Regions from separate parts of the Paenibacillus sp. 1A_MP2 genome, predicted to be linked through region 2. Evidence: riboswitches for the same ligand, from Rfam matches in the RefSeq annotation. Region 2 holds a riboswitch; the other holds the start of a gene.
What was found. Region 2 has a riboswitch for FMN ahead of ribD (bifunctional diaminohydroxyphosphoribosylaminopyrimidine deaminase/5-amino-6-(5-phosphoribosylamino)uracil reductase RibD). Riboswitches for the same ligand answer to the same signal wherever they lie in the genome.
Positions count from the first base shown of each region.

Region 1 (16,350 bases), 1.0 Mb from region 2:
GCCGGATATCATGCTGCTTTCCTGGCATGCGGCGTAATTAGCGGACTATCAGCTCTAGCTTCATTGTTTCTGCAGCGCAATGAAGACCAGTAATCTTCGGCCCAATAAAAGACAAAAGGGCAAGCGATCATAAGCGATCGCTTGCCTTTTTTGTTTCCAACTGGCAGGGATACAAAAATAAAATTGAACAAGAAATAACGCTATGATATAATCATTAGCGTCATCGACAATTCAACATAAAAGGTGTATACATTTTAATTCCTAATTTAATTGTACATCTGGAACTTTGATTTGTCAATGCTTCTTTTTATCCCAAAAAAAGGAAGGAGTGTGTTGGGAGAGATGGAAACGAAGGATTGGCGATTGGAACAGGAACGGTTGGAATGGGTAAGAGAGAAACTTCAGGCGAGAATTACCGAATTGGAGCCTGAGGTTGCGGGAATGCACGATCAGGCTTCGGACATCCGCAAGCGGTTTTGGGAAGAAGTTACGATTAACACAAGCACTCATGAAGATTTCGAAGAGACCTTTTACACGATTAACCAGCAGTCAGCGGTATTGGCCGAGCGGGAAAGAGGTCACAAGCGGTTGACGCAGCAATGGAATAGCATGAAACGTCTGCTCCCGTCTCCTTATTTCGGACGAATCGACTTCCAGGAGAAGGGTCTTGGCATCAGCGAGCAGATCTATATCGGGGTATCCTCTTTCGTCGACGAAGACGGCTTGAGCTTTCTGATCTATGACTGGCGTACGCCGATTGCGAGCATGTATTATGACTCCTCCCCAGGTCTGGCGTCTTATATGACGCCGATCGGACGAATCGACGGAACGATGGAGCTCAAACGGCAATTTCAAATTCAATACGGCCAGATTCGGAACATGTTTGATGCGAGTGAAACAATTGGAGACGACTTGCTGCAGCAGGTGCTTGGCAAAGGAGCCGACTCGCAAATGAAGAGTATCGTCGCAACCATCCAGAAGGAACAAAATGCCATCATTCGTGATGATAAAAGCCGGATGCTTATCGTACAGGGGGCGGCCGGCAGCGGTAAAACTTCCGCAGCCCTGCAGCGGGTAGCGTACTTGCTGTACAAACACCGTCAGACGATCAGTGCTGATCAGATTGTTCTTTTCTCACCGAATCCGATGTTTGCGAGTTATATCTCCACCGTCCTTCCGGAGCTCGGTGAAGAGAATATGCAGCAGACCACGTTTCAAGAGTATCTCGACTATTGGCTAGGATCTTCGTTACGGCCAGAGGATGCCTTTGATCAGATTGAGTATGTACTGTCTGCAAAAGGAACGCCAGGGTATGAAGCTCGTCTTCAGGGAATTGAGTATAAAGCTTCCGATGCTTTCCTGCACGCTTTGCAGAACTATGGAATATGGCTGGGTCGGGAAGGCATGCAATTCAAAAGTATTCGGTTTCGGGACCACGATTTGATTACCGCAGAGCAGATCAGAGCAAAATTTTACGGTTATGATCTTTCCTTGCCGCTGTCCAATCGTGTCGTTCTCTTGCAGGAATGGTTGCAAAATGAACTGACTATGTTGGAACGCATGGAACTGGAGGCGGCTTGGGTACAGGAAGAAATGAATTATCTCGACACCGAGCAATATGCAGAAGTGTTCGGAGTGCTGCATAAGGATAGGGAAGTATTCGACGTTGCGGAGCAATATGCTAAAGTTCGTGAGATAATGAGCAAGACGCGCCGGCAAGATGAAGGGGACTTTGGCTTTGCCGGGAAGGAAGAAGATATGCTCCGCCGGAAGATCGTGAAAGAAAGCTTTAAACCGCTAAGGAAAAGTGTGAGGAAATTCTCATTTGTAGATGTCAAAGGTATATATGAACAATTGTTTGTAGACGAAGCTGCTTATCGGGAGAAAACAAATGGGGCTGTTACCCCCACGCTGTGGCCTGAGATATGCAAGCAAACGAGGGAAAGCATGCTCCGGAACGAGTTGTTTCATGAGGATGCGACTCCCTATTTGTATGTAAAAGAAATGATTGAAGGCATCCGGACAAACACGGAAATTCGGTATGTCTTCGTTGATGAGGGTCAGGATTATTCATCGTTTCAATATGAATATCTCAAAAAGCTGTTTCCACGTGCCCGTATGACGGTGCTTGGCGATTTCAGGCAAGCGATCTTCACACAGGCTACAAATTTGGCCGCAGCCGATTCACCCCTGATCCGCCTCTTTGGCGAAGCCGAAACCAATCTGATCTCCCTTGTACGCAGTTATCGCTCAACCAGAGAAATCGTTGAATTTACAAGAGTGATGCTTCTAGACGGAGATGAAATTGTACCATTTGAAAGAAAAGGCCAGAAGCCACTGTTGACGAATCTCAACGACAAAGATGACCTAATTGCACAAATGGTGGCAAATATCGCTGCTCTAAAGGCAGAGGGCTTTGATTCCATTGCCGTCATTACGAAGACTGCCGCCGAAAGCCAGAAGGCCCATGAATCGTTACGGATTCAAGGAGGTGAAGATTTGCAGCTCATTACTAAAGAGACGTTCAACTTCGAAAAAGGCGTAATGGTCATTCCTGTTTATCTCGCCAAGGGTGTTGAGTTCGATGCAGTCTTGATCTACGATGCTTCGTCTGAGATGTATGGTCAAGAAAATGAACGCAAGCTTCTTTATACGGCATGTACACGAGGTATGCATCGACTTCATCTGTACACGACAGGCGATTGGTCGCCTTTCGTGCAGGCATTGGCAGCGGATTTGTATGAGGAATGGAACTCCCATACATCGGAATAAACATGTCGACATTGACGGAGGTAATCCAATAAAGATTCACGAGTCGCCTTTCTGGCGACTTTTTTTCATTTCTAAGTCATTGTAGAGGTGAAATTTGGTTAGCAACTTTCTTTGAATTATTTCCGTATTGTTATACTCAGCATAATTATTATTATATGGGTGGACTAAGATTACAGTTATATAATAGGAATACGTACTATTAATTTTGGGACTTCTATTTATTGAAACATAGAGACAGAAGTAAAGATTACATACATCAATTCATAGAGGAGTTGAAATCATGTTAACCAGAATTAACTTGCAGGGAAGCTGGGAGCTTCAACTGGATGAACATAAACAAGGCGTTCAAGGCCCATTTGGCGACACCATAACACTGCCGAATACGACCTCTCATGCACGCAAAGGAAGAAAGAGTGATGCGGCTCACATCGGGTCTTTGACCGATGAATATTCCTATGAAGGCTGGATTTGGCTGAAACGGGAGATTGATATCCCCGCAGCGCTTGCTGGAAAGAAATGCGATTTGTATCTGGAACGCACGCGTATAACCAAGTTGTGGGTTGATGCTGGAGAGTATGGAGCACAGGATAGTCTCAACACCCCTCATGTGTATAGCTTGTTTGAAGGGCTTTCCGAGGGGAAACACACCCTCACCATCCGGGTCGATAATACGGACTATCCGACGAAAGGCGGTCATCTTACATCCGTCGATACTCAAACCAACTGGAACGGAATTACCGGAAAGCTGGAGCTTCATTTATACCACGAGCTGCACATGGGTGAGGTACAGATCTATCCTAATGCTAAAGAGCGAACATTCAGAATCACAAGTACATTGTCTCAATCCATACCAGGTACGGTACTGTCCGTTACTGCACAAACCTTCAATCCCCTTTTAAAAGAGACTCATGGATATGTGCCTTCCGACAGAAAGCATGTGGTGATTGAGCAAACCTATCCATGCAACCAGAACGAGGTTAATGTGCTCTACAAGATGGGTGACGACGCATTGCTCTGGAGTGATTCGGACCCCAATCTCTATGTGCTGACCCTCACTCTGTTAGGGGAACAAGGAGATGTGCTGGATACAACTGAAATCATAACAGGACTACGAGATTTTGAAGCCAGGGGAGATGCTTTTACCATTAACGGCCGAAAGACCTTTCTTCGTGGAAAACATGATGGTCTCCTATTTCCGCTTACGGGTTACGCGCCAACCGATGTGGAAGAGTGGCTACGAATCCTGAGCATTTCCAAATCATATGGCATAAATCATTATCGTTTCCATACCTGTTGTCCGCCGGAGGCAGCGTTCACTGCGGCAGATATGCTTGGTATCTACATGGAGCCTGAGCTTCCATTCTGGGGTACGATTACGGATGAACTTGATCCACAGCATAATCAGGCTGAACAGGACTATCTTATTCGTGAAGGCTTCGCCATGCTGAAGGCGTATGGGAATCATCCTTCTTTTGTAATGATGTCACTCGGTAATGAACTTTGGGGCAGTAAAGAAAGACTTAATGCCATTCTAAAAGCGTATAAAGCATTTGATCCACGCCATCTGTACACCCAGGGTTCAAACAATTTTCAGTTCACTCCGCTTATTCTGGAGGAAGAAGACTTTTACTGTGGCGTACGATTCTCCAAAGATAGACTTTTCCGCGGGTCCTATGCCATGTGTGATGCCCCGTTGGGTCATGTGCAAACGGATGTGCCTGGTACCCTAAAGGACTACGACGACATGATCTTGCCGGATGGGATGGTTTCGGAAAAAGAGGGAATTCAAGCAGCTGAATCGGAAATTCAGATTCAATATGGTACGGAAGCCAAGACCGTGAAAGCCGCTTCGGCTGAACAACAGCTTATTCCACATCTACCCGTCATATCCCATGAAATTGGACAATATGCCATGTACCCCAACTACGAAGAGATCGAGAAGTACACCGGGTCGCTGAAGGCAAAAAACTTCGAGGTGTTTCGTGAGCGATTGCAAGCCAAAGGAATGGCACATCTGGCTGAACCATTTTTCCAAAGCTCTGGCAAGCTTGCTGTAGCCTGTTATAAGGAAGAGCTTGAAGCGGCATTTCGATCCAAACATCTGGCAGGATTTCAATTGCTTGATCTTCAGGACTTCAGTGGACAGGGGACAGCACTGGTAGGCATTTTGGATGCCTTCATGGATTCCAAAGGATTGGTTACTCCCGAGGAGTGGAGAACATTTTGCTCCGATGCCGTACTTCTGGCTCGATTCGAGAAATATAACTACACTTCGGGAGAAGATTTTGATGCCCACATTCAATTAAGGTACTTCCGATCACAATCATTGAAAGGTCATACCGTGGAGTGGGAGATGCGTGATTCGGATCATCTGATTACATCAGGAACAGAAGAGATCCCCTTTATTGCTGGAGAAACTTGGTTTGAGATAAGCCCAATAAAGCTCAAGCTCCCTGCTGTGAAAAAGATGACGTCCATCGTTCTATCCCTGTATATTCCAGGTACCGATATCCGGAAACAATATGATCTTTGGGTATATCCTGATCATGATGTGACAGCTATGGAACATGAGCCTATTTATAAGGAATTGTCCGATGAAGTTATTAATTTACTGAAAAAAGGCGAGAGCGTGCTGCTGCTTCCAACACTGGAACATAACGATAGTTCAGCCGAAGGTACATATTGTACCGATTTCTGGTGTTATCCGATGTTCCGATCCATCTCGGAAAGCATGAACAAGCCCGTTCCTGTCGGTACGCTAGGCTTGCTTATTGATAATTCGCACCCGGCATTGAAGCACTTTCCAAGTGAGACCCATTCCACTTACCCGTGGTGGCATATCGTCATGAACTCACGATCTTTAATTCTGGATGAGGTATCCACGAATGTTCAGCCTTTCGTTCAAACCATCGATAATTTTGAACGTAATCATAAGCTGGGTCTGCTGTTTGAATGCCAGGTTGGAAAGGGAAGCTGCTGGTTGGGGCGCTAAATTATGATGAATTGATTAACAAGGCGGAAGGGCGGCAATTACTTTACAGCCTAGCACAATATGTAAAAAGTGAAGAGTTTAACCCGGAAGCCAAGTTAGGGCTGGAGGAGCTGCAGCAGTTGTTGGGCAAAAAAATAGATTCACCATAATCAACGAAAGTCTGTTCTAAGGAACTAACATTAAAACCCTTCAAGCTGTTTTTTCAGTTTGAAGGGTTTTCCTTAATTTCAGACGCTTAAATAAGTTGACGAAATTATTGTTATGTAAACTAATTGCAATCACTTTCATTTCTTTTTCCCAAAATGACATAAAACCTCCATCATATGTAAATCGTAATGGTGAACGCACGAAGGAGGATACATATGAAAAGTCACGTGCATCGAAAAGAAGGAGAGAAACTGAGCTGGATTAGTCTTTCATTATTTGGAGCGGGATGTACGCTGGGAACGGGTTTTTTCCTTGGGACAAGTCTCGCTATTCATTGGGCCGGTTTATCGGTGCTTATCCTTTTGGTGCTGGCTGCTGCCGGGACTTACTTTGTATTTGGTGCATTGGCTCAAATGACGGCAGAAGATCCGAAGGAAGGGGCTTTTCGAACCTATGCCGGAGAAGCCTTCGGGCCATGGGCCGGTTTCGGTAGCGGCTGGATGTATTGGTCTTCCGAAATGCTAATTATGGGGAGTTCATTAACGGCACTCGGGTTGTTCTCTCAATTTTGGTTTCCCAAGTTTCCATTATGGGCGTTTGTAGCGGTATATGCATGCATTGGATTGTTCATCGCCGCATTGGGAGCCAAAGGGTTAACCCAAACCGAGAATGTGCTCGCAGTGATCAAGCTGGCTGCAACGGTTGCTTTTATTGTGATTGCGGCAGCGGCTTGCCTCGGATGGTTAGATGTGAAGATTACCCCGCAGAAAATAACTAATGAATGGTTTCCTCACAAAATAAAAGGGGTGTGGACCGGATTTATTTATGCTTTTTTTGCTTTTGCAGGGATTGAGATCATGGGTTTGATGGCAGCCAAGCTGAAGGAACCAAAGGATGCAGTCAAGTCAGGCCGAGTCATGCTGTTAACCGTCAGTGCGCTATATGTTGTAGCGATTGCTTTAATTCTGCTGCTGGTGCCAGCCGCGAAGTTAACACCAGACGAGAGTCCCCTCGTCAAAGCGATGTCATCGATTGGATTTACGGTCGTGGTTCATATTCTCAACGGAATTTTGATTATAGCCGGGTTCTCCACGATGGTTGCTTCAATCTATGCGATAACGTCCATGTTGGTTAAACTGGGTGAAGACGGAGATGCACCGAAGATGTTTACGAAGACATGGGGAAAAAGAACATGCCTCTTCATGCATTGGGATGCACTGCGGCCGGATTAATACTTTCTACCCTATTGGCATTATGGATGCCTAAGAGCCTGTTTGAATATATAACTACCGCAGGCAGCTTGGTATTAATGTATACCTGGCTTCTGATTTGCATCACGTATATCAAGAAAATGAAACCGACGAAATGGAATCGTGTCAAAGTGTGGATCGCCATGATTCTTATTGTTGCAGCAGTAGCAGGGACCGCCATGGAAAAAGCCAGCAGAACAGGTCTGCAGGCAAGTATAGGTCTTGTTATATTGATTGCCTTAATTACCTACATTGTGAACAAATTACGGAAACCACGATCATCAACATCCACTTAACCGTCAACGTTTTGATCTTTCTTGGGCACAGCTCTTCCATGCGTCATAGCCAATCTGCTAAGTGATAGGTTCTTGAATGGCTTTACTGAAATGCCTTGTTTCAGCTATTTCGTCAACTTGCCAATGGCTTGCTTCATGCGCAAGAACGGGCATTTGGAAGGGGTCTGCTCGTCATCAGGCAGGAAATATTGTTTCCATTCCAGATTATCCTGCTGTCCATACCACATGAGTGATGGGTGAGCCGGAACGGCATCATAAGCTGCCAGGCGTTTACGAATCAAGGTTTTCATTTTACGACCAAGAGGTGTGTTGTCATTAATCGATTCAAACACCCACCGTGGTTGAAATGCAAACATCAGATAAGGGAAGTGCCTACTGGCTCTGAGCTCGTGCGCGGGAGTCGCACAGAAACAAAAATAAGGATCCCCGCCAAAGCAAAATTCCCACGTGGCTTCATGCGGATCCGTCGAAATATGTTCAGGCCAAGCAGCTTCATCGAGTGTGCTCACCCGGTTAAGCATTTCCCAGAACAACGACTGATACTGCTCCACTGTTGTGTTATTTTTCAAATCATCCGGTGTCTCGCAAATGACCACCAAGGAAGCGTATTGTCCCGTGTTCCGGGAAACGGGTCCATATTGACTAAGTAATTCTGCCATGTCCTTGGCAGCAGCTTGTGTACGCGGATCACATGTGAATCCGTATCTCAGATGGCCGGAGAGAAAACCCATCCGTCCGGGTACACATGGATACGTATTCCCCTCATCTGCTATCATATTGGCGAATTGTGAATAAGCGTCCTGCTGCCATTCGGGCAGATCTTTAAATAATGGTTTTATTTCATCGGCACTGTACAGCTCTGCCATGAATTCCCAACTCCATTCCACATGATACCGTTAACGTATTACTGCGGATGGCGTTGGGTGACTGTCCAGTGTCGTTTTTATGTCAGAAAAAGATGGAGCGTACAGCTTCATATCCGAAGTACAGGCCAAATCCGATCAGACAGATGCCTGAGATGATGGAGATCCAGCGCAACACGGCTTCGTTGCTGTGTTTATGAAATCGACTGGCCATGCCAGCCATGATAACGTCCCATACAAGAATTCCTATGAATATACCAGAGCTGTATAGTAGCAGATGAGCCGTATCGGTATGCTTCACGGTTGTAGCAAGAATAGAGCCGTAAATTCCGAGCCAGAATAAAATATTCAGCGGATTGGATAAGGCCATCAGGAAGCCAGAGACAAAGGATTTTCCAACTTTCGCTTCTGCTGTAGAAGAGGTCTGAATGCCGTCTTTTATTTTGGACAGTGTTTCCACACCGGTATACACCAGAATAAAGCTGCCAAAAGACCAAAGAAAAGAGCGCATGAACGGCGTGTCCAGAAAATGGGCAACTCCAAAATAAATCAGGAGCATGTACACCAGATCGGCAAACATGGCTCCGAGACCCAAAATCCAGGCATGCATGAATCCATGGCGGGCCCCTCGATCCAGCTGAGCAGCATTAATCGGACCAATCGGAGCTGATAGCGAAATTCCCAGAATAATATAACTGAACAGTACAGACATATACGCGTTCACTCCTTAACGGGTTAGACGACTTGTACCGTAAGTCACACACATATGGGTACAAGTCATCGTATTCCCGTTTGGAGCCAATTAGAACAAGCTGTCCGTACATTATAATGTTATTGCATTAAAGGCTCGGAGATTCCACATCTAATTGAACAGGAGTGCAATGGTAACCGTTGCACACACTCTCTTCGCATGGACAAGCAGACAAACCGATGATCAGATCCATTAAGGCTTCCATCTCAACATAATCTCCGGCACTGGATTCGGGGGCAATCACATCAATTTTCCCCTCACCGTCTACAACAGAATTCATAAACAGGTTGAAAGGATAATGTTGATCCGGGGGGACGATGCCGAACGGTTCCAGGGCCGTATTCAGATTATGATAACAACTGGGATGGTCTTTTTTATCATACAAGACCTCATACATTTCCGGACGACAGGCCGAGTTGAAAAAATCATGAATACCTACAGTTTCTTCGACAATGGAAATGAGAGGTTCATACCGGTTGGAATACAGACATTGCCCCGGTTTAATCCTGTAAGTGCGTAGCACATCGAGTGTTACGCCGGGATCGAGCCGATTATTGATATTTTGCGCATCATAAGCGACAAAATCAACCACCTGCTGTCCCTCCAAATCGGTTATACGAATCCGCGACCCTTTTTTCACTCTAAGCGCATAGCCTGTTTTGGCAGGAATATGAATGGACTGCTTATATAAACCCGTAGAATTCATCCGTATTTCCTCCGATGTTTTTAAACTCAGTATGCGGAAATGACGTTACTTTCATGCACTTAATGAGTGATGTAGCCGATGCTTCTAAAGGGTGTGAGTATCTTGAATTTATTGCAAAAATGTTAAAAACTAAATTTTATACTGGAAACAGTGGATTACCTTTCATTCCGACCCAAAGTTTGGATGACTCCAGCTGGCCAGCCAGATGAAGTAACCAATCTTCACGGCCTTTTGTTGCCATAATTTGTACACCCATGGGCAGCCCTTCAGGAGTCAGATGCACAGGAACACTCATGGCAGGTTGACCCGTCAGATTTGCGAGCTGAGTGAACGGTGTGTACGTGAGACTTGGTTCAAACATCTCGTAAATCAACTGCTGCTGCTGGCTCTTGTCCAAATCGCTAATGCGCATCAGATACTGAATCTGTTCATCATGAGGCGTCAGTTCTCCGATTTTGGGTGCTGGAAAAGCATTCACGGGTGTGACATAAAAATCATACCGTTCAAACAAGGTGGACATTTGGGCTGCGGCAACATCCCACTCCGCCAGACTATGTACGAATTCGGCAGCGGATACTTTTTTGCCGGCTTCGGCCAAAACCCAGGACTCGATCTCCATATCATCCGATGTTAATACTCTGCCCATTGAACGTTCCATGGAAGAAATCATCGCTGCCATTTCGCCGCTGTTCATCATGTAATAGTTCTCCATCAGTTTGACACCATTCACCGGACTCAGTTTTTCTTCAACTTCGTGACCTTGTTCTTCCAGCCAGCGAACCGTCTTATATACCGCTTCTTTGGCTTCATCACTCACAGGTGTACCTACAGGTGAAGCTGTCGTGTAAGCGATTTTCAGTTTGCGTTGATGAGGATAGTTCATATCAGCCAAATAGCTTCCCGGAAAGAGGGGAGCATGAAATGCCGCCTCGGGTTGAATGACTTGCAGTGTATCCAGTAAAGCAGCGCTGTCGCGAACAGAGCGGGATAGGGCAAAATCAATCGATGCACCCTGCCACTGACGACCGACCCCCGGCCCTACGGGTGTACGTCCACGTGTAGGCTTGAGTCCGAACAATCCGCTGAATGAAGCAGGGATTCGGATTGAACCGCCGCCATCACTGGCTCCCGCAAGCGGTACAATACCCGAGGCTACTGCGGCAGCAGCACCTCCACTTGAACCACCTGGCGAGTGATTGGTATTCCATGGATTACGACTTGGGCCGTGAAGACGGGGCTCGGTAATATTTTTCAGACCGAATTCCGGCGTGTTGGTATGACCAATGATAATGAATCCTGCATCACGCAGGCGGGAAACGAAATTGGAATTCCGTTGTGCACGATGCTCACGGAGAAGACGTGAACCCGAGGTGAGAATTTCACCCTCCATGGATTGGGATATATCTTTTAAGAGCAAAGGCACGCCTGCAAAAGGCTGTTCTCCCGGGCGAACCATCCCCGCTTCCTGACGTGCACGTGTTTCATATGTACGAATAACTGCGTTAAGCTGCGGATTCACTTCTTCCAAGCGAGCATATGCCGCTTCCAGCAATTCGACCGGAGATATCTCCCTGGCGCGAACCAATTCAGCCAAACCTATGGCATCGTAGGATGTATATGAAAATGATGAAGATGGAGACATAATGATCGTTCCTCTCTAAATTGACTTGATCTACTATTCCATATGTCATCGTACCACCGGAATAGTGAAAAGACAAAAGGCACTGTACATCTCAATGGATGTGCAGTGCCTTGACTAATTATATTGTAAGAAATTCAATCAATTCGTACGAATCTTGGGTGCTGCGTCAGCCGGACTCGCTGAGCGTTCCTGCTGCTTGGAGATGGCGAACAGGGCAATCCAGATGAGGATGAACCCAACCAGTTGCTCCCATGTAATTAGCGTACGGAATGCAATCCAGTTTACCAGCACACCAGCCATCGGGAAGCTCAGTTCCGCAAGCGTTGCAACAGAAGCTTTGGTAGAAGAGAGGCCTTTGTAGTATAACAGAAGACTCAGCAACCCTGGCAGCAATGCCTGGCCTAGAATATTGAGTGCCACAGCCGCCTGCTCACCTGTACCGGAAGGGAATGTCCAGGCAGCACCTTCGTTCCACGTCATAAAGATCAGCAGTGGCAAAGCGACGACAAAGCGAAGGGAGGTAACCGTCTCATAACGGGTTTGCCCCAGCATCAGCCGCCCCATAACCGTTGAACCGCCCCACAATGCAGCGGCTCCCAGCGATAACAGGCTGCCAGCATGAACCCAGTTGTCCCAGTTCCCAAGAGGAAGGGTGAATCCGAACGTAAGCAGGTACGTTCCTGCAAGTGCTATAATAAATAGTCCACCGAAGCGGCGTGGCAATGTTTCTTTTAAGAGTAACTTAGCCAGAACAATCGCAAATAACGGCTGCATCTTTTGCAATAACAAGACGGTATTGGGATCGTTATGTGTAAGCGCAAGAGTAAATAATACCGTAGCGAGAGCAGATCCTCCCCAGGAGATAAAGATTACGGCAATCCAGTGACGTGCGCGCAGATTTTTCAGATCAGCACGGAACTTCCACAGGACGGGAATCGCCACAAGGCTAACAATAATATGTTCCACCAGCACAATCTGAGTAGAGGTCATCGTTTTGAGCAAAATAATACGAAACAGTGGATCTACACCCCAGAGGGCGGCTCCGAGTACGACGAGCCAAAATCCGGTATTGCTTCGTTCCTTACGGTAAACGGTTGATGCAGATTGGGTCTTTTCCATATTCAGGACTCCTTCGTCAGAACACGGAATCTTCAGTTGGCAAAATCGACAAAAGCCCCCGTTTTGGTATACACCAAATAAACGGGGCTCAATCATTGACATGTCATACGGAAAGAAGCCTATCCGTAAAGGCATGCCAATGTGTTGATCTTCTCTCATCCGGACTGTACCGTCGGCCTTGGAGTCACACCAAGTCAGTCGCTGAATGACCTAAGTTGAGTCAAACAGCGAGTCGCGGGCTGGTTCCGAAGAACATCACCGCCGGTTGGGAATTGCACCCTACCCCGAAGATCCTATTCAATTATATGTGTATTGAACAAGCTGTAACATTAATAATTTCATCTTATTCCTGTAAGCGCTAGCAGTTCAAGTGTTTTTTTAGAATATGATATTCCAGCTTCCTTGTTGTCTGCGTAGTAATACAATCTGACCTGCATGATAGGCATCGTGGAGTATCCAGCGGGCAAGTTCATGTGCCCATTTTTCATTCGTATCCATGTAAGGGGCTTCGAGGTCGGAATCCTTTAATGAAGCGAGCTGATCACGAAGCTGCTCGGCTAATTGTGTTGTATTTTGCATAAGCGTACTCCAGCCAGCGGTATCGGAAGGGTCCCCGGAGTCTCCGAAGGTAGATTCATTGTTTTCGGCAGGTGTACCGGAGGGAGGTGTGCCCTGAATGCGACTCAACAAACGAAAATTGTAATAATACATATGGTTAACCAACTGCCAGATGCTTAATCCACCGGATGATGGAACCCAGGCTGCCTGTTCGGCAGTCAACCCATCGAGCGCTTTGGACAAAGGCACAATCCAATTACATTGGTCCCAGGTGTCATCTTTCTGAATGAGCAATAGTTCTGTTGTTGAGGTAGTCATTGATTTTTTCCTCCCTAAAATAAATTCATGGTAACTAGCTAAACTGCTTAAAAGTGGTTACAATTAATATAACCCAAACTTGAATGGATGTAACTATCTTTTTATATTTAAGTAGTTACATTTTAGCGGAGGTACTATGGATAGACTATGGACTGATTTTGTGAACAGTGATTATCATGACTGGCGTGGCGGAGATCGTTCGGAGGACAGGCTTGGCAGAACGGAATGGCAGCAAGGATTTCTGAAACAATGGCAACTGAACGCGCCTATACCTGCTTCTTCCGAAGAAGAGAGGGCTTTGAGAAGCTTCAGAGGCGAATTGCAGGCTCTTGCAACTCGTTTATCTGCCGGAAACCCATTACCGGACAAGGACCGGGAATGGCTTAACGCCATGATGGGAGAAGGTCAGGTTACCAGAAGGCTGTACTCTGGAGAAGAAGGACTGAAACTTTCGCTGGTTCCTGTAAAATTTCATTGGCAGCAGGTTATGGCTGAGGTCGCAGCTGATTTTGCCGTCACAGTGGTTGAAGGGGATGCAGGAAGGATTCGAATCTGTGATAATTCGGACTGCCGATGGTTTTTTTATGATGATACGCGTAGTCGGACCCAGAGATATTGTGATGACAAGATGTGCGGTAACCTGATGAAAGTTAGAAGATTTCGGGCAAAACGGAAGGTGGATCAGCAGAAAGAGTAAGGTATATGTACAGAATGTATCATTTGCTGAACTTTGCGGTAGACAGGGAATTATTCGAAATGATTTCTATGAATTCAAAATTGCATGTTTCCATTTATTGCTATATAATGTATATGTACTTAAAATAATTTAGTAGCTTATTCAGTTAGTCATTCAGTCAGTCAGAGATCAACATCCGGGATTCAAGCGTATATCCAACAAAAAACAATGATTGGAGATGTGTCTTGTGGGGACAAGTTATCTACTGAAAAACGGTTGTGTATTGTCTATGGATTCGTCGGTAGGGCAGTATAAGAGGGCGGATGTTCTAATTGAGGATTCTCTTATTACTGCCATCCAGCCCGATCTGAGTTGTATGGAAGCGGAAGTGATAGATGCATCGGAGATGATCATACTTCCCGGACTTGTGGATACACACCGGCATGTGTGGGAGTCGCTCGTAAAAACAGCGGGAACCAACTGGTCATTGCCGGTCTATCTGCAAAACCTCTACTATGGGGCAATGGGAAGCAAACTCCGCCCACAAGACGGCTATATCGCCAATTTGTTGGGTTCTTTGGAAGCGCTTAATGCAGGCGTAACCACGGTGCTTGACTGGAGTATGCCGTATTCAACAGAGCACACGGATGAACTGATTCACGGACTTCAGGATGCAGGTATTCGGGCGGTTTTCGCTCATGGCGTACCCGGTGAGACACCCTACTGGAACAGAGAGAGTCACCTAACCTATTCGAATGATGTGAGAAGGGTCAAGGAACAGTATTTCTCTTCACAGGATCAGTTACTGACGTTCGGTCTTGCCATTCGTGGTCCGGAGTTCAGCCATTGGGATACCACGGTGAAGGAAATTCAGCTTGCCCAAGAGCTGGATGCGATATGTTCGATGCATGTTGGCTTTGGAAGCTGGGGATCTGTAGATCGTTCGATAAGTAAAATGTATGAAGCTGGTTTACTGAGTCCGAGTCTGAACGTTGTACACGGAAATACGATGGATACGGATGAGTATAAAATGCTGGCCGATAGCGGTGCCTCACTGTCCGTCACACCGGAAGTGGAAATGATGATGGGGCACGGGTATCCGGCAACGGGTTACTTTCTTGAAAACGGAGGAACGCCAACGCTTGGTGTCGATGTTGTAACATCAACGGGTGGGGATATGTTCTCCCAGATGAAATTTGCTCTTCAAGCAGAGCGTTCCAGGGGGAATGAACAGCTTTTACTACAGGGTGAAATGCCTGGTGAGCTTAATCTGCAATCCAGTCAAGTTCTGAGATTTGCAACTTCTGCCGGGGCGAAGGCTCTGGGACTGGAGCGGAAGATTGGCACGCTTACTCCAGGTAAAGAAGCCGATCTGATTATGATCCGAACCACAGACCTTAACCTGTTCCCGGTGCATGATCCGGTTGGAGCCGTCGTTCAATTTGCCAATCCATCCAATGTGGACACTGTGTTTGTAGCAGGTCGGTTGGTGAAGCGCGAAGGTAAGCTGCAGCATGTCGATCTGAATGAGGTCCGTCGAAAGGCTTTGGCAAGCAAGGAATATTTGCTATCTCAATATCGGATGTCGGATGCAGAGCGAATTGTATTTTCATAAGTTTGGTGTCCCATGTGAATGAAAGAGAAATTCTCTTACGGAATGAAAAGAGTAGATGTTCTCATCTGTGTAATAGATCTGATAGCGTTTCAATCGAAGGGCTGCATAGGGATATGCGGCTCTTTAACTTGCGTGTTTATTGTAAACCACGCAAAGTTAGCTAGGAAAGGACAGCGGAATAAGGCGAAAAGATCCTTCGATTGCATCAGTGCATCTAACAACGAACAAACAATGATAAGACTGAGAAAAGAACCCTAAAAAAACTGCGCATAATATAAATTATACGCAGTTTTATTTTAAATCGATTTTCATATTCATCCCTGTCCAACAGATCATGATAAATTTCGTCTGTAACGCACAAAATATACTATGATTTAATTTAACAAAGCAACGCGACAAAGTGTAGAAATCGATAGTTTTTTATAGTTGGTCGTTAAGATAGAACAAACGACTTTTTCATAGAACAGATGAACCCAACAAAAATATCTGAAGTAAAGAGACACATTCATCATTTTCAATACGAGAGGAAACTGTGTATGAATCAAAACCAGAATCGATCTTCCCTATTTAGAAAAAAGCCGATTGCCACCGGTGATAACGAAAGCAACATTTTGAAAAGGGTACTGGGCCCCCTAGATCTGATGA
Region 1 is NZ_JBQQCS010000001.1:3,953,602-3,969,951, reverse strand. It holds gene helD (RNA polymerase recycling motor HelD) at 343-2,772, shown strand; gene ACTWJ7_RS19505 (glycoside hydrolase family 2 TIM barrel-domain containing protein) at 3,053-5,764, shown strand; gene ACTWJ7_RS19500 (hypothetical protein) at 5,725-5,913, shown strand; gene ACTWJ7_RS19495 (amino acid permease) at 6,127-7,143, shown strand; gene ACTWJ7_RS19490 (hypothetical protein) at 7,221-7,457, shown strand; gene ACTWJ7_RS19485 (YqcI/YcgG family protein) at 7,562-8,323, opposite strand; gene ACTWJ7_RS19480 (LysE family translocator) at 8,406-9,032, opposite strand; gene ACTWJ7_RS19475 (urea carboxylase-associated family protein) at 9,160-9,777, opposite strand; gene ACTWJ7_RS19470 (amidase) at 9,914-11,419, opposite strand; gene ACTWJ7_RS19465 (DMT family transporter) at 11,558-12,538, opposite strand; FMN riboswitch at 12,682-12,834, opposite strand; gene ACTWJ7_RS19460 (DinB family protein) at 12,917-13,414, opposite strand; gene ACTWJ7_RS19455 (CGNR zinc finger domain-containing protein) at 13,551-14,111, shown strand; gene ACTWJ7_RS19450 (amidohydrolase family protein) at 14,338-15,705, shown strand; gene ACTWJ7_RS19445 (amino acid permease) at 16,242-16,350, shown strand, end outside.
Region 1: it holds a riboswitch for FMN, as region 2 does, so the genes downstream of both, ACTWJ7_RS19465 (DMT family transporter) here and ribD (bifunctional diaminohydroxyphosphoribosylaminopyrimidine deaminase/5-amino-6-(5-phosphoribosylamino)uracil reductase RibD) in region 2, are expected to answer to the same signal.

Region 2 (16,350 bases):
GGCAAAGAACGAATTTTGCCCATAGGTGCGCCCGCCGCTCAATGGGCGAGTGTTTATGTGAATGAGTATCGCAACCTGTTAATCAAAAATGAGGCGGACGAGCAGGCTCTCTTTGTCAACGTGTCAGGCAGAAGATTAACCCGTCAGGGCTTCTGGAAGCTGCTCAAAAAAGCAGCGGTGGATGCGGGAATCTCAGGCGAAATTACGCCGCATACGCTGCGTCACTCCTTTGCTGCTCATCTGATTGCCAGTGGGGCAGATACACGTGCGGTGCAGGACATGCTCGGTCATGTGGAGCAGCCTGGGCAGCAGTATGGACATCATGGTCGCAAAACGATGAAAGAGATATATGAATCTCATCATCCGCGGGCAAAATAGTTTTTATATGGTTACAAATCTGCAAAAAAAAGCGGAACAATAGTCCAATTTAGGATAAAATAAATTGAACACACGTAAACGCCGTTATACATAAGCAAATGCATCAATTCAGTGTGTATGTTTCGATTGTTGCATTTGCGGATACAGACGGAACGTTTCAACTCAAGGGGAACATCTTATGACAGCATTAAACCAACAGATGATTTTGGAAGCGGCATCTTACATCCAAAACAAAAGTTCCATTAAGCCGGAAGTCGGTTTGATTTTAGGTTCAGGACTTGGCATTTTGGCAGAACTGATTGAAGATGGCGTCAGCATCGCCTATCAGGATATTCCGCATTTTCCGGTGTCCACAGTCGAGGGACATGAAGGCGAATTACTGGTTGGAACCATTAAAGGCCGTCCGGTCGTCATGATGAAAGGTCGTTTCCACATGTACGAAGGATATGGCCCTGAACTGACAGCCTTCCCGGTACGTGTTATGAAAGAACTGGGTGTGACTTCCTTGCTCGTAACGAACGCAGCAGGTGGTGTGAATACCTCATATGAAGCCGGTGACCTGATGCTGATCTCGGATCATCTGAATCTCACAGGCAAGAATCCGTTAATCGGACCGAATGACTCCGCGCTTGGAGTGCGTTTCCCGGACCTGTCCGAAGCCTATAGCCGCCGTTTACGCGCGCTGGCGAAGGACACGGCCGCTTCACAAGGTTTTGATGTACGTGAAGGTGTATACGCAGGTATGCTCGGTCCGAACTACGAGACACCAGCTGAGATCGTGATGCTGCGTACACTGGGTGCAGATGCTGTGGGGATGTCGACGGTTTCCGAAGTCATCGTGGCACGCCACGCCGGCCTGGAAGTGCTCGGTATCTCCTGCATCAGCAACATGGCTGCCGGCATTCTGGACCAGCCGTTATCGCATGATGAGGTTATGGAGACGACAGAGCGTGTTCGTGAATCTTTCTTGGCCCTTGTTCTGGCTGTTATTCCACAAATGTAAGTTGTAATATAGAGAAGCAATCTTCCCTCGTGAGAATCATTGGGGCAGATTGCTTTTTTTATTTCTTTGCTGTAACAAGCTGCTCATCAACGAAGTGAGTGAAGGCGCTTTTTTTTGTGTTTCACACCGATTACATAAAAAGTTCGGGAAATCATTCTTTACATGGAATAATTTAGTCCAAACGGGCCGACAATGATTAGCAGTACATGCATGGAACATGCAGTAAGCAAGTCATTTGAGGAGGTAACCCTAGTGAAGAAACGAATAATGGCATTGTTCATGACCCTTTGTATTCTGCTGCCCCTGGTGGCATCAACAGCGCTGGCTGAAGAAAAACCGAAAGCTGCGGGAGGAGCAGATCTGGCCCCGTCGGCACGCTCCGCCATTTTGATGGATGCGGATACGGGCACGGTTATTTTTGAAAAAAACAGTCATGATCAGCTGCCTCCGGCGAGCATTACGAAGATTATGACCATGCTGCTCACCATTGAAGCGGTCGACTCGGGCAAGCTAAAGATGACGGATAAAGTGAGAACGAGTGAATATGCGGCATCCATGGGTGGATCACAGATTTTTCTGGAGCCTGGAGAAGAGATGACGGTCGATGATATGTTAAAAGGCATTGCCATGGCGTCCGGTAATGATGCCTCTGTAGCGATGGCCGAAAAAATTGCCGGCTCAGAGGAAGCCTTTGTGCAGCAAATGAATGAGCGCGCGAAGGAGCTCGGCATGAAGGATACTCATTTTTCTAACTGTAACGGCTTACCGGTAGAGAACCACTATTCTTCCGCCCATGACATTGCGGTCATGAGTCGTGAACTGCTGAAGCATCCTGGGATCACGAAATATACAGGAGCATACCAGGACTACCTTCGTAAAGATAGCGAGAAGCCATTTTGGCTGGTAAATACCAACAAGTTAGTTCGTTTCTACTCCGGTGCCGACGGATTGAAGACAGGATATACATCCGAAGCCAAGTTCTGTCTTTCGGCTACAGCGATGAAGGACGGGCTGCGTACCATCGCGGTTGTACTTGGAGAACCCAATACCAAAACACGGAACAGTGAAGTGTCCTCGATGTTTGACTATGCTTTTGGGCAATACACGATGAAAGCTCTGTACAAATCAGGGGACCTGCTGGGCAGCCTGAAAATTGAAAAAGGTGAAGTGTCCGAATTGCCGCTGAATGCAACGCAAAATTATAGTGTGCTGATGCGCAAAGGTGCGAAATCGGATGAGATCCGTCATGAATTGCTGATGGCAAAAGAATTAAAAGCTCCGGTTAAAGCAGGTCAGAGTGTAGGTAAGCTTGTCGTCTACCAGGGCAACGAGGTAATTAAGGAATTCGACATTCAGGCTCCTCAGGATGTGAACAAGGCTGGCTGGTGGAAGCTGTTTAAACGCACAACCTCCAAGTTGTTCGATTAAGTGGCGATTGATGCAGGGTACGTACATCCTTTGAACATATTTTGTAGTTAAATAGGGGTTTTCTTCTAGTTTTGTCGGGGGCAGGAAAAGCCTTCGGAAACGTAGAAATCTTTGTTCAAGACAGGGAGGAGAGTGAGCAAACGTGAACTTGCATGTGGAAATGGAACATCACCGCGGGATTCTGATTGTGCGATTATCCGGGGAGCTGGATCACCATACAGCTGACATGATACGGATGCAGATGGATGAAGCTATTCAGCGCAGACAATGCGAGCATCTGGTACTCAGCCTGAAAGATCTGCAATTTATGGACAGTTCGGGTCTGGGTGTCATTTTGGGAAGATACAAGCTCATTAAGAATAAAGGCGGCAAGATGGTTGTCTGTGATGTTAATCCGCCGGTGTATCGTTTGCTGGAAATGTCGGGATTGTTCAAGATTATGCCGATTTACGAAAATGAGGGAACTGCTCTCTCAGGTCTGGAGGTCGTCTCATGAATGAAGGAACGGGGCAAATTTCATGAATCTGCAATTCGCGGCCAAGTCGGAGAACGAATCGTTCGCCCGGGTGACGGTTGCTGCCTTCATCTCCCAGCTTGATCCTACGATGGACGAGCTCAGTGATCTGAAGACGGTCATCTCGGAAGCCGTAACGAACAGCATCATCCACGGTTACAATAACAATCCGGAAGGTGTCGTGTCCATTCAAGCCGAGATTCGCGATGACATGATTACCATTATTGTGGAAGACCGAGGTGAAGGCATCGAAGATCTTGAACTGGCCAAACAGCCGCTCTATACGTCCAAACCCGAACTTGAGCGCTCGGGCATGGGTTTCACCATTATGGAAAACTTCATGGATGAATTCGAAGTCAGCAGTGAGCCCGGCAGAGGCACCTCCATCAAGATGAAGAAGAGGATCGAATCCAAGAAAGCATTGTATAATTAGGGGTTGGTGTTCTTATGGATGCTGAAGTGAAACAGTCTTCACAGACCTATTTGGACGATGCCGAGGTCAAACGGCTGATTGCGCTCAGTCAGTCGGGTGACAATGTCGCGCGGGATACGCTGGTGAACTGCAACATCAGACTCGTCTGGTCCGTCGTACAACGTTTTATGAACAGGGGATATGAGCCGGAAGATCTATTCCAGATTGGTTGTATCGGGCTGCTCAAATCGGTGGATAAATTCGATCTCAGTTATGATGTGAAATTTTCCACCTATGCTGTCCCGATGATTATCGGAGAAATTCAGCGTTTCCTGCGGGATGACGGTACGCTTAAAGTCAGTCGTTCACTCAAGGAAATGGCGAATAAAGTCCGTAAAAAAAGGGACGAACTGTCCAAACACCTCGATCGTCTGCCAACGATTAAGGAAGTAGCCGCAGAACTGGGGGTAACTCCGGAGGAAGTGGTATTTGCCCAGGAAGCCAACAAACCGCCGACATCCATTCATGAGACAGTGTTTGAGAATGACGGCGATCCGATTACATTGATGGACCAGATTGCCGACGAGTCTCAGGAACGATGGTTTGACAAACTGGCGCTAAACGAAGCGATTGGCGGTCTCAGTGAACGGGAACGGCTGATTGTATACCTCCGGTATTATCGGGATCAGACCCAGTCCGAGGTCGCCAGCAGGCTGGGCATATCCCAGGTGCAGGTGTCACGGCTGGAGAAAAAATACTTCAATCCATCCGCGACCAGATCGCACAGTGATTTTGGATTGCAGACAACAATATTGGTGTTAAACCAGCAATATACGACAACTAACAACCTTCTATCGCACATTTATACGCGAAGAAGGTTATTTGTCGTTGACCTGGATGGGTTTGGGTTTGGAGCGATTTGACTGCAACAGTACGATCAATCCAATGATACATGCAGTCCCCAGCCATTGAAATAAACCAAAAGGTTCATGCAACCAGATCACTGTCGTGCCAACGGCAGCAAGAGGTTCAGCGCTTCCCATTAGACTTGTTTCTTTCGCTGTTAGGCTTTTTAAACTTTCGATATAGAACCAGAATGCAATCATCGTTCCAAAAATAATGGTAAATGCCAAGTATCCGTAGGTTTCCATACGCAAGCTGACAAAGTTCATTTTCCACGGTGGGTGGATGAGACTCAGTGCAGTCCCTCCGATAATCATTGCCCAGCCTACCACAACCAGTGAATCAAACTTTTCAATCAGTTTCACAGCATAGAGGGTATAGAAGGCAGCAGCAACTCCGGATAAAAGTCCCACAATACTGCGGGTAACGCCACAGACAATTGGGAGAGAGAACCATTGGTCAGCAGAAGAAAGCACCCGCTTAGTGCCAGAATCGCCGCCGTAACATCCTTTCTGGTCAGAGCAGCCTGTCTTCGCCAGATCATATAGATCATGATCATGACAGGTGACAAATATTGAAGGAGTGTGGCTACTGCGGAGTTACCATGTTGAATGGACGCCATGTACGTATACTGAACAGCCAGCATCCCGAATAAACCGAAAATGATTAGCTGCAAGGCTGTTTTTCTGCTTTTCCACATATCAAAAATTTGCGAGCGCCGTGGTGTTAAGGATTGCACACCGAGAAGCAGTATGCCGGCAATCAGCAGTCGTACCGTTACAAACCAGTTGACTTCGATTCCGTATTGTTGAAACAGCTTTTGAGAAACTGTTCCGCCAATGCCCCAGCATATCGCTCCTGTAAGAACGAAGAAGATGCCTGTTTTTCTAGATCTTTGAATAGGTATTTTCATGGATACTGCCCTCACCTTAATATAAGAATAGTGATATCTTAAGATGAAATAGGCTATAATAATATCAATATCGCACAGATAAATATAAATATATTGAGATGAGAGAATATGCTTAAGACAGAATTCAGGATTGATCAAAACGGGAGGGAGCTGACGGAGCATCGTACGGTTACACTGCCTGTGGCGTGTTATAAAACCACAATTGTACGCAATGTTCACGGTCATATCCCTTTGCACTGGCATGATGAATTGCAGTTTATATTGGTTATTCAGGGAGAAGCTCTTTTCCATGTGAATGATCAAAAGATCGTTGTGCCGCAAGGTGACGGGGTGTTTATCAACAGTGGTTCCATGCATATGGCAGAAGACAACCGTAAGAACGATAATTGTATTTATCTCTGTTTGAACCTGTCTCCCTATTTTGTCGTCCCTTCTGAGTTATATGTGCAGTATGTTCATCCTTACATCTCAGCCACGAATTTACCTTATCTTCTGATCAAAGGGGAACTACCTTGGGGAGCTCAAATCCTAGACGCCATCCGTGATATTAAAAAGAATCTGGATGAGCAGCCTCCATTGTACGAAATAAATGTAGCTTCACACCTCTTGACGATGTGGAAACATCTGATTACGAGTGGCTATGCGCTGGAATATGATCCATCAGAAATCATCAAAAGCAGGCGAATGAAGGACATGGTCGAATGGGTTCACATGCACTTTGCTGATTCCATCAAATTGGAGGATATAGCAAGGGCGGGTCAGTTAAGCCGTTCGGAGACATGCCGTTATTTCAAGCAAATGTTGAAGACGACACCCATGCAATATGTTATCGATTATCGCATCCGAAAGAGCGTGGAGCTGTTACAAATCCCAGACTATAGCATTACTCAGATTGCTTATGAAGTCGGTTTTAATAGCACGAGTTATTTTATCAACCAATTTCGCAAAAGCATGCAAATCACCCCGTTAAAGTTCAGAAGGGAATTGGAGTTGAGGAATAAGGAGGGGATTAGACATTGAACAAAAAAAGCCCGATCCCCAAGTTTCTTACCAGTCTATCCATAAGATTTTCTCTTCTCAATAAGTCGCTATATTAGCGGCTTTTTTTAATCTGAAAAAAGGATTCTAACAAAAAAATATAGCCTTAATTCCCAGGTTATAAAATCTCCTACTACCACTCCCCAGCATATTTATTGCAGACCTTTGGAAAAAGGGGAACCCGTGCAGCGGAGGGATGGAATCGGACAAAGGAGCGAAGCCCCGAGGTGGTTTCTAATACACTAGCAACGTAAGCAGCAGAATAAACCTGAAGAAGCGAAGCGTTCGCCTTTGTCTCCGAATTTATACACTAGTAGAAATCAATCAAGAAAATTTGGAGACAACAGCGATCGGAAGGTTGGTCTGCTGCTGGAGTGCCCGCGTGTTTTTCCTCATACCTCACCCCTGAAAGTTTATTGCAGACCTTTGGAAAAAAAGGGACCCGTGCAGCGGAGGGATGGAATGGGACAAAGGAGCGAAGCGTTCGCCTTTAGCACCGGATTTCCTCCTTGGTAAAGGAGATTCAAGAAATCCGGGGATAACAGCGACCGTGGCCGATCCATCCCGAAGCGCCCGCAGGGCCCACACAACCTTTTTCCAACAGAATGTAATAAATTTGCACATTCTTCAAATACTAACCTAAATTACGCAGTAAAGGAGTGTTTCGGATGTCACTGACACCCACTCCAACGGTCTATGTTCGTTTGCGCAGCCGTATTCGCATCCAGAGGGGCCGAAGCGTCAAGCTTGGAGATGTCGCTCACTTGCTCACCTCTCCCGAAGAACAGGAAAGAAGGCTGCTTGAGCTCGAATTGCTGCGCCCCGGACCGGAGGACGGCAATCTAATCCTCATTGATATATTGCAGATCATTCCTCAGATCCGTCGGGTCTTGCCAGATGTCACCGTTGAATTAATAGGATCGGGGCACACACTTGTTGAGGTGGTTGTGGGAAGTGGCAAGCCTTCCAAATCTTTGTTTATCTTGGTGTGGCTGCTGCTTTTCTTTGGATCAGCATTGACTATTATGAATTTTCATGCGGACGTCAACATGCAGGAAGTTCAGATTCGAATTGTAGAGATGATTACAGGCCGCCGGGATGAGCATCCGTATCTGTTTCAGGTGGCGTATTCCATCGGGATCGGGTTTGGTATGGCCGTGTTCTTCAATCATTTATTCAAGAAAAAGTGGAATGAAGAACCTACCCCTTTGGAAGTAGAAATGTTCCTATATCAGCAAAATGTAGACAAGTATGTAGTGATTGAAGAAACCGAACGTATGCATGAAGAGGAACGCAGGGAGATGAATGCGGATGAGCGTTCTTAACGGAGCAATCAGCATTGTGCTGGGAATTGCGGGGGGAATCGCCGTAGGAAGTGGTGTAATTGCGCTGATTCTCGTGCTCGATATGATCCCCAGATTGGCGCAGCTTACGCGTACTTACGATAAAACCCATTGGTATGAAGGGGCCTTGATCGGAGGTTCGCTGCTCGGTACCGTTGCGGATTTTTGGCACTGGAAAGTACATGGCGTACTGCTGCTCAGCCCGATCATCGGACTATTTTGCGGTGTGTTCATTGGTCTGCTTGCTGCGGCACTCACGGAAGTGCTTAATGTACTTCCTGTACTGGCGAAACGACTGGGCATGAAATCTTATTTGTTTGGATTGCTGCTTGCCATGATTTTGGGGAAGATGACAGGCTCCCTGTTTGACTTTTTTGTATACCAGCGTTAGAACGTTAGGCCAAAGGAGGATGGGAAATGGACGTACGATCGGGCAAAGACGGACAGGACTCCAACGAAGTAGCATCCGAAGAGAAGATGCCTAAATCTAATTATCAGATTCAGGAGGAAGAAGAAAAGAAGGCTCACGAAAAGAAGAAGCAAAATGAAATGTCTGACAGTATTGAGGAATCGGTGAAATATTGGCAGGAAAACGACGATATCTCCCCTCGCATGAGTGATAACAAATACACGCTTCAGCAAGTGTTGGGACTTGGAGAGTCCTTTGATGTGAATATGAGGGAAATGGTCTTGGGCGGCAAACGCGTTGGATTGTTGCTGCTGACTGGATTTGCGAAAGATGAGATTTTGCTCGAGGTATTAAAAAGGTTAACCTATCTTACACCGGAGCAAGTGTCCGGACATGCGTTAAAGTCGTATTTCGAATGTTACATTCCTCATATTCAAGTTGAGCGAGTGGAGAAAATGAGTGCCGTCATCAACAAGGTCCTCACAGGCATGAGTGCCATGTTTGTTGAAGGGGATCGTTCCGTCATCATTATGGATACGCGCAGCTATCCAGTACGTTCACCAGAGGAACCTTCGCTGGAGAGAGTGGTGCGTGGTTCAAGAGACGGGTTCACGGAGACACTTCTGACCAACGTGGCGTTAGTGCGTCGAAGAATACGGGACCCTGGATTAAAATTTGAAATTATGCAGGTTGGGCGGAGATCTCAAACGGATGTCTGTGTTGTATATATTGACGATATCGTGGACAAGGTTCAAGTGGATTCCGTTCGTGAAAAGATCAAACGTGTGAATATCGACGGCATCCCCGCTGCCGATAAGCAGCTTGAAGAGGCGATTATTAACAAGGGATGGCACCCGTATCCGTTGGTTCGCTATTCGGAACGACCGGATGTGACGGCTTCCCATCTGATGGACGGACGGGTTGTTATTTTTGTAGATACATCACCCAGTGTGATGATTCTGCCGACGACTTTTTTTGACTTATGCGAGCATGCGGAAGAGAACAGACAGACAGCGTTTATGGGAACATATCTGCGCTGGGTACGATTTGGAGGTATTCTGATTTCGCTTTTCCTGCTGCCGTTATGGTTGTTAATGGTTATTGACCCTGCCATCAAACCAACAGGAATGGAGTTCATCGGTCCTCACGAGAATGCAAAATTGCCGCTGATTTTGCAGTTCCTGCTTATTGAATTCGGGGTGGATTTATTACGGATGGCAGCAGTACATACCCCTACGCCACTCGCTTCGGCCATGGGTTTGATTGCGGCCATTTTGGTCGGGGATATCGCTGTGAAAACGGGTTATTTTGTGAATGAAGTTGTACTGTATATGGCTATCGCCGCGATCGGCATGTTTGCAACCCCCAGTTATGAGCTTGGTTTGGCAAACCGGTTGGTCAGGTTGTTCTTGTTGGTGGCTGTGGCGATGTTCAAGGTTCCTGGATTCGTTGCCGGGACGACGTTTATAATCGTAGCTCTCACCTTGCATCGCTCGTACAACTCTTCGTATCTCTGGCCGTTCATACCGTTTAATGCAAAGGCTTTGGGTAACTTTTTGTTCCGTTTACCGCTGTTGGAGAATAAAAAACGTCCTTCAATCAATAAAACGCGTGACAATACCAAAATGGACAATGATCCAGACGGGAAACTGGAAAAAAGTAAAAAACACAAATGATCAGCCGAAAAATCCATTCTTCTCATTTTCTAATTTGATATACTGGTGTAAAATCATTGGAATAACAGCTGTTCCAGTATATAAAAAAGTGAGGAATGCAGAATATGTATTTACATGGTACAAGTAAAATAAATGCACAGGGGCATCTGGAAATTGGCGGAGTCGATGCAACTGACCTGAAAGAACAATTTGGAACTCCTCTGTATGTTGTGGACGAGCAATTGGTTCGCGAGCGCTGCAGAGAGTACATGGAAGCATTCCGAGCTTCAGGCCTGGGCTTCCAGGTGGCTTATGCAAGTAAAGCATTCTGCGTAATGGCTATGTGTGCTCTTGCTGCGGAAGAAGGACTTTCCCTGGATGTTGTATCCGATGGGGAATTGTTTACGGCATTGCAAGCTGGCTTCCCGGCTGAGCGCATTCACTTCCACGGTAACAACAAAACGCTGGAAGAGATCGAAATGGCGCTTGATGCAGAGATTGGCTGCTTCGTTGTGGATAACTTCAATGAACTGCACTTGCTGCAAGCTGTAGCCGCAGACAAAAATCGCAAGGTGAACATCTTGCTGCGTGTGACGCCTGGTGTTGAAGCGCATACGCATGAATATATCTCGACAGGACAAACGGATTCCAAATTTGGATTCGATATCGGAAACGGAACGGCATTTGAAGCTATTGAATTGGCTTCCAAGCAGTCTAATCTGGTATTGCTCGGAGTGCATTCACACATCGGATCTCAAATTTTTGAGGTTGAAGGCTTCCAAATGGCTGTTCAGCGCGTTGCTGAGTTTGCAGCAGATGTGTATGAGCGTCTTAACGTTGCTTTCAAAGTGGTTAACCTGGGCGGTGGCTTCGGTATCCGTTATATCGATGGAGATACGCCACTTGAAGTTTCACAGTACGTAAAAGCCATCACGGATGCAGTGAAAAATCATTTTGCCCAAATCGGCTATGCTGTGCCTGAGATCTGGGTTGAACCAGGCCGCAGTATCGTGGGTGAAGCTGGAACAACGCTTTACACCGTTGGAACGAGCAAAGATATTCCGGGGGTTCGTAAATACGTGGCAGTGGATGGTGGGATGACCGATAATCCACGTCCAGCACTGTATGAGTCCAAATATGAAGCTGTATTGGCTAACCGTGCAAATGAAGCTGCCCAGGAGACCGTATCTGTTGCAGGTAAATGCTGTGAGAGCGGCGATATGTTGATCTGGGATCTGGACCTGCCTAAAGTGCAAAGCGGAGATTTGCTCGCAGTAGCTTGCACAGGCGCGTACAACTATTCCATGGCCAGCAACTATAACCGGATCCGTCGTCCGGCAGTGGTGTTTGTCAAAGATGGTCAAGGGGATGTTGTCGTACGCCGTGAGACGTATCAGGACATCATTCAGAATGATCTGGTACCTGAGCGCATTGCCAAACAGCCAGTTATCCGTTAATTGAAGTGTAAATAGTGGAGCATTATATGAAGAAGACAAAAAAGGACAATCCTTTTTTGTCTTCTTTTGCAATCTTTAGGCCAGGATTTCGAAAAAATCTTGCTGATTATTTTGCGATCAATCGAATTTCGGTGTACACTAAGAAAAGTGCTATAAAGCTTGGCCCAGGGTCATGCGTTCTGGCACCATTAACGATGGTCAATACGAAAGGAGTCATTTACATATGGCGAAACAAGCGAAAATCAAAATGGCAAACGGCGGAGAAGTTGTAATCGATCTGTTCGATCAAGAAGCTCCAAACACAGTGGCAAACTTTGAGAAACTGGCTAACTCCGGTTTCTACAACGGTCTTGTATTCCACCGTGTTATTCCGGGCTTTGTAGCTCAAGGCGGCTGCCCTAACGGTAGCGGTGCAGGCGGTCCAGGTTACACAATCAACTGTGAAATCAACCCGAACAAACATGAGCGCGGAACATTGGCTATGGCACATGCAGGCCGTAACACAGGCGGAAGCCAGTTCTACATCTGCTACCAACCGCAACCACATTTGGATGGACAACATACTGTATTTGGTAAAGTAACCAAGGGTATGGAGTTCGTAGACGCTTTCGAAGGTCGCGACAAAATGGAAACTGTTGAAGTTGTAGAAGCTTAATCCATAAGACCGTACACAAACCGTTTCGCAATTAGCGAAGCGGTTTTTATTTACACTTAAGCTTATTAAAAGTTAGTATGTGACAAAAAGGAACAAAAAACAATTGATTTTTTGGCGTTAAAGTGCTAACATCCAATTAATAACGCAACGAATCCTTCAGGGCAGGGTGTAATTCCCTACCGGCGGTGATGCAGTATGTGAGGATATCTATCCAGCATTGATGCAAAGTCCGTGACCCGTCTGCCTGTGGCAGATGGCTGATCTGGTGTAATTCCAGAACCGACAGTATAGTCTGGATGGGAGAAGGAGAGGGTGCTGTCCTAATGGGCCGCATTCCGCAGTAGTGTTGCTGTACAGTTTGTGACGAATTCATTCCTGTGCAGGGAGAAATCCGGTTAATTCCGGCAATCTTCATACATATGCCACATCATAGAAGCTCTTTACCTGTAATTGAAGTTCATTAAGGTATGTGTCTGCTTTCACTTGCCTGAAATGAAGCTTTGGGCGAAGTGTTGTTGGCCTGTATCCATACTACTGCTGGTGACACATGTCTCTCATCATCCCCATCGAACGGTTTGTTCGACGGGGATTTTTTATTGGATATGGAACATGCCTCTCTGTTGGAAGGGAGGTCTATAACTGAGATTTTAACCGTGGGGTGAACGGACTTGGAAATGATTAATGATGAATTTTATATGGCGTTGGCACTGGATATGGCAGAACGGGCACAAGGACAGACCGGAATCAATCCGGTAGTAGGTTGTGTCGTTGTAAAAGAAGGACGTATCGTGGGCCTCGGAAGTCATCTCAAACGGGGGACGGGCCATGCAGAGGTTCATGCATTGAACATGGCGGGCAATGATGCAGAAGGCAGTACAGTGTACGTTACACTTGAACCTTGTAGTCATTATGGCAAGACTCCACCATGCAGCGAACGCCTTATTCATGAAAAAGTGAAACGTGTCGTCGTATGCTGCGAAGATCCGAATCCGCAAGTATCCGGCAGAGGCATCAGCATGCTGCGTCAACAAGGGATTGAAGTCGAAGTTGGTGTACTGCGTGAGCGCGGCAGACGCATGAATGAGAAATTCATTAAATACATTACAACAGGTCTCCCCTTTGTGACTTTAAAAACGGCCTCTACACTGGATGGCAAAATTGCAACTCGTAGTGGGGACAGCAAATGGATCTCCAACGAGTCGGCTCGGGAAATCGTGCATGCCCTTCGTCATCGACATCAGGGCATTATGGTTGGTGTTGAAACCGTGATTGCAGACAATCCGGAGCTCACGACAAGATTACAAGTGGAAGGCATCAGCCCGGTGCGAATCGTAGTAGATTCCAAGCTGCGTCTACCTGTAGGCTCCAAAATCGTCAAGGATGGACTTGTACCGACATGGGTGCTTACAACGGATGAGGCGAGTCCTGAAGCGGCTGAGCGGTTGGAAGCCTACGGTGTGGAGATTATCCGCTGTGGTCCTGGACCACGTGTAGATCTACTAAATGCACTCAGCAAGCTCGGTGAGCGTGAGATCGGATCGATTCTGCTTGAAGGCGGGGCACACTGAATGGGGCCATGCTGGAAGCGCGATTGGTAGATCGACTGCTTATGTTCATTGCTCCGAAAATTGTCGGAGGATACGATACGCCAGGCAGTTTCCGCTTCGAGGGAGTTGAGCGCATGAGCCAGGCGATTCAATTACATCAGCTGGAAATTGAGCAAGTTGGAGATAATATTAGCATTGGCGGAATTCCGGTTTGGCCTGAATAAATGAGCTTGTTATAACGAAATAAATAAAGGAGGTGGCAGCATGTTTACCGGTTTGGTGGAAGAAGTCGGTCAGATCCGGCGTATTGGTCGGAAAGGCGAAGCGATGGTCCTGAATATCGGAGCTTCCGCCATCATGAACGACTTGAAGATTGGCGATAGCGTAGCTGTAAACGGGGTATGCTTAACTGCGACAACTCTGGAGGGTGATGGTTTTACTGCCGATGTGATGCCTGAAACTTATCGACACACCAATCTCAGTCAATTGCAATCCGGCAGCAAAGTCAATTTGGAGCGAGCCATGCTCTCAGGTGGTCGTTTTGGCGGGCATATTGTTCAGGGCCATGTCGATGGTACCGGAGTCATTGGCAGCATTACTCGTGACCAGAATGCGATTGTTTTCGAGATTAAACCTGATGATACGCAGTTGTTTAAATATTTAATACCCAAGGGGTCTGTAACCCTGGATGGAATCAGTCTAACGGTTGTGCAAACTTCACAGACTGCATTCACAGTATCCATTATTCCACATACGATTGGTGAGACTGTATTAAATGTCAAAAAGACAGGAGATACCATCAATATCGAGTGTGATATTCTGGGTAAATATGTGGATCATCTGCTCCACTATGGTAAGGGACATCAGGAGAACGGTGCAGGTAAGCCGCGAAGTATCAGTGAGGATTTTCTCGCTAATCACGGATTTGCTTAATTCATCCGTTAAATACAAATATATTGAAATGGAAACTGGAGGGGGACCTATGTCAGAGCAGTCCATTCTGAATTCTATAGAGGAAGCTATCTACGATCTCATGCGGGGAAAACCCGTCATCGTGGTGGATGATGAAGATCGGGAGAATGAAGGCGACTTTATCGCTTTGGCCGAAAAGGCTACACCTGAAGTGATCAATTTCATGATTACCGAAGGCAGAGGTCTGGTATGTGTTCCCATTACGCAGCAACGTGCTGACGAACTCAACCTGAAACCCATGGTTCAGCAAAATACAGATTTTCATGGGACGGCGTTCACCGTCTCTGTAGATCATAAAGACACCACAACGGGCATCTCGGCACATGAACGCTCCATTACCGTGAAAGGTCTAATTGATCCCGAAGCGAAAAGTGGAGACTTCCGCAAGCCGGGCCACATGTTCCCACTTATCGCCAAAGATGGCGGTGTACTGCGGCGCGCCGGACATACGGAAGCGGCTGTAGATCTCGCCATTATGTGTGGTTCCTATCCGGCAGGTGTAATTTGTGAAGTGATCAAGGAAGATGGCACGATGGCCAGACTTCCGGATCTGCAGGAGATCGCTCGCAAGCATGATCTGAAGTTGATCAGCATTCAGGACATGATTCGTTATCGGAATGAAAAGGAACAGCTGGTTCAACGCGAAGTGGCTGTACGCATGCCAACGGACTTCGGTGAATTCCAGGCGGTTGCTTATACAAATGCGGTGGACAACAAAGAGCATATCGCTTTGGTTAAAGGCGAAATTGACGGTTCCAAGCCTGTTTTGGTCCGAGTACACTCCGAATGTCTCACAGGAGATGTGTTCCATTCTCATCGCTGCGACTGTGGTCCGCAATTCGATGCAGCATTAAAACAGATTCACGACGAAGGCAACGGCGTTCTGCTTTATATGAGACAGGAAGGCCGCGGTATTGGACTGATCAACAAGCTCAAAGCCTACAAGTTGCAAGAGGAAGGTCTGGACACGGTGGATGCCAACCTGAAGCTTGGATTTGCCGCCGATCTTCGTGATTATGGCATTGGAGCCCAAATTCTCAAGGATCTTGGCGTTCGTCAAATTCGGTTGTTAACCAACAATCCGCGCAAAATTAAAGGACTTGAAGGTTACGGGCTTGAAGTGGTGGAGCGAGTTTCGATTCAGATGGAAGAGAACGAGGATAATACGGTCTACTTGCACACGAAGCAGGCGAAGCTTGGTCATATGTTGAAGTTCGACGATATCGAGCAGAATGAAGAAAAAAACTGAGCAGCTTTTCTGATGGTAAAAAAGAGTTGAAATATTTTGCCCGAAGTTCAGCAGTGTACATCATAAAAAATAATTAGGGAGATGACTTGAATGCCACACTTTTTTGAAGGACATTTGGTATCGGAAGGATTAAAATATGGAGTGGTCGTAGGACGTTTTAACGAGTTCATTACTAGCAAATTGCTTAGCGGAGCGCTGGATGCGTTCAAACGTCACGGTGTTCAAGATGATGAAGTGGATGTAGCCTGGGTTCCGGGTGCCTTCGAAATCCCGTTGATTGCACAAAAAATGGCCGAAAGTGGCAAATACGATGCAGTCATTACGTTGGGAACGGTGATCCGCGGTTCAACGACACATTATGATTATGTGTGTAATGAGATGGCTAAGGGTGTAGCCGCAATTAACCTGAAAACAGGCGTGCCAACCATCTTCGGTTTGGTTACGACTGAGAATATCGAACAGGCCATCGAGCGT
Region 2 is NZ_JBQQCS010000001.1:2,923,781-2,940,130, forward strand. It holds gene ACTWJ7_RS14295 (tyrosine recombinase) at 1-378, shown strand, start outside; gene ACTWJ7_RS14300 (purine-nucleoside phosphorylase) at 557-1,381, shown strand; gene ACTWJ7_RS14305 (D-alanyl-D-alanine carboxypeptidase family protein) at 1,661-2,809, shown strand; gene spoIIAA (anti-sigma F factor antagonist) at 2,952-3,305, shown strand; gene spoIIAB (anti-sigma F factor) at 3,328-3,756, shown strand; partial or broken gene sigF (RNA polymerase sporulation sigma factor SigF) at 3,771-4,525, shown strand; partial or broken gene ACTWJ7_RS14325 (DMT family transporter) at 4,614-5,551, opposite strand; gene ACTWJ7_RS14330 (AraC family transcriptional regulator) at 5,660-6,571, shown strand; gene ACTWJ7_RS14335 (stage V sporulation protein AA) at 7,258-7,914, shown strand; gene ACTWJ7_RS14340 (stage V sporulation protein AB) at 7,901-8,323, shown strand; gene ACTWJ7_RS14345 (spore germination protein) at 8,410-10,017, shown strand; gene lysA (diaminopimelate decarboxylase) at 10,122-11,453, shown strand; gene ACTWJ7_RS14355 (peptidylprolyl isomerase) at 11,677-12,108, shown strand; FMN riboswitch at 12,257-12,420, shown strand; partial or broken gene ribD (bifunctional diaminohydroxyphosphoribosylaminopyrimidine deaminase/5-amino-6-(5-phosphoribosylamino)uracil reductase RibD) at 12,777-13,879, shown strand; gene ribE (riboflavin synthase) at 13,920-14,588, shown strand; gene ACTWJ7_RS14370 (bifunctional 3,4-dihydroxy-2-butanone-4-phosphate synthase/GTP cyclohydrolase II) at 14,638-15,876, shown strand; gene ribH (6,7-dimethyl-8-ribityllumazine synthase) at 15,967-16,350, shown strand, end outside.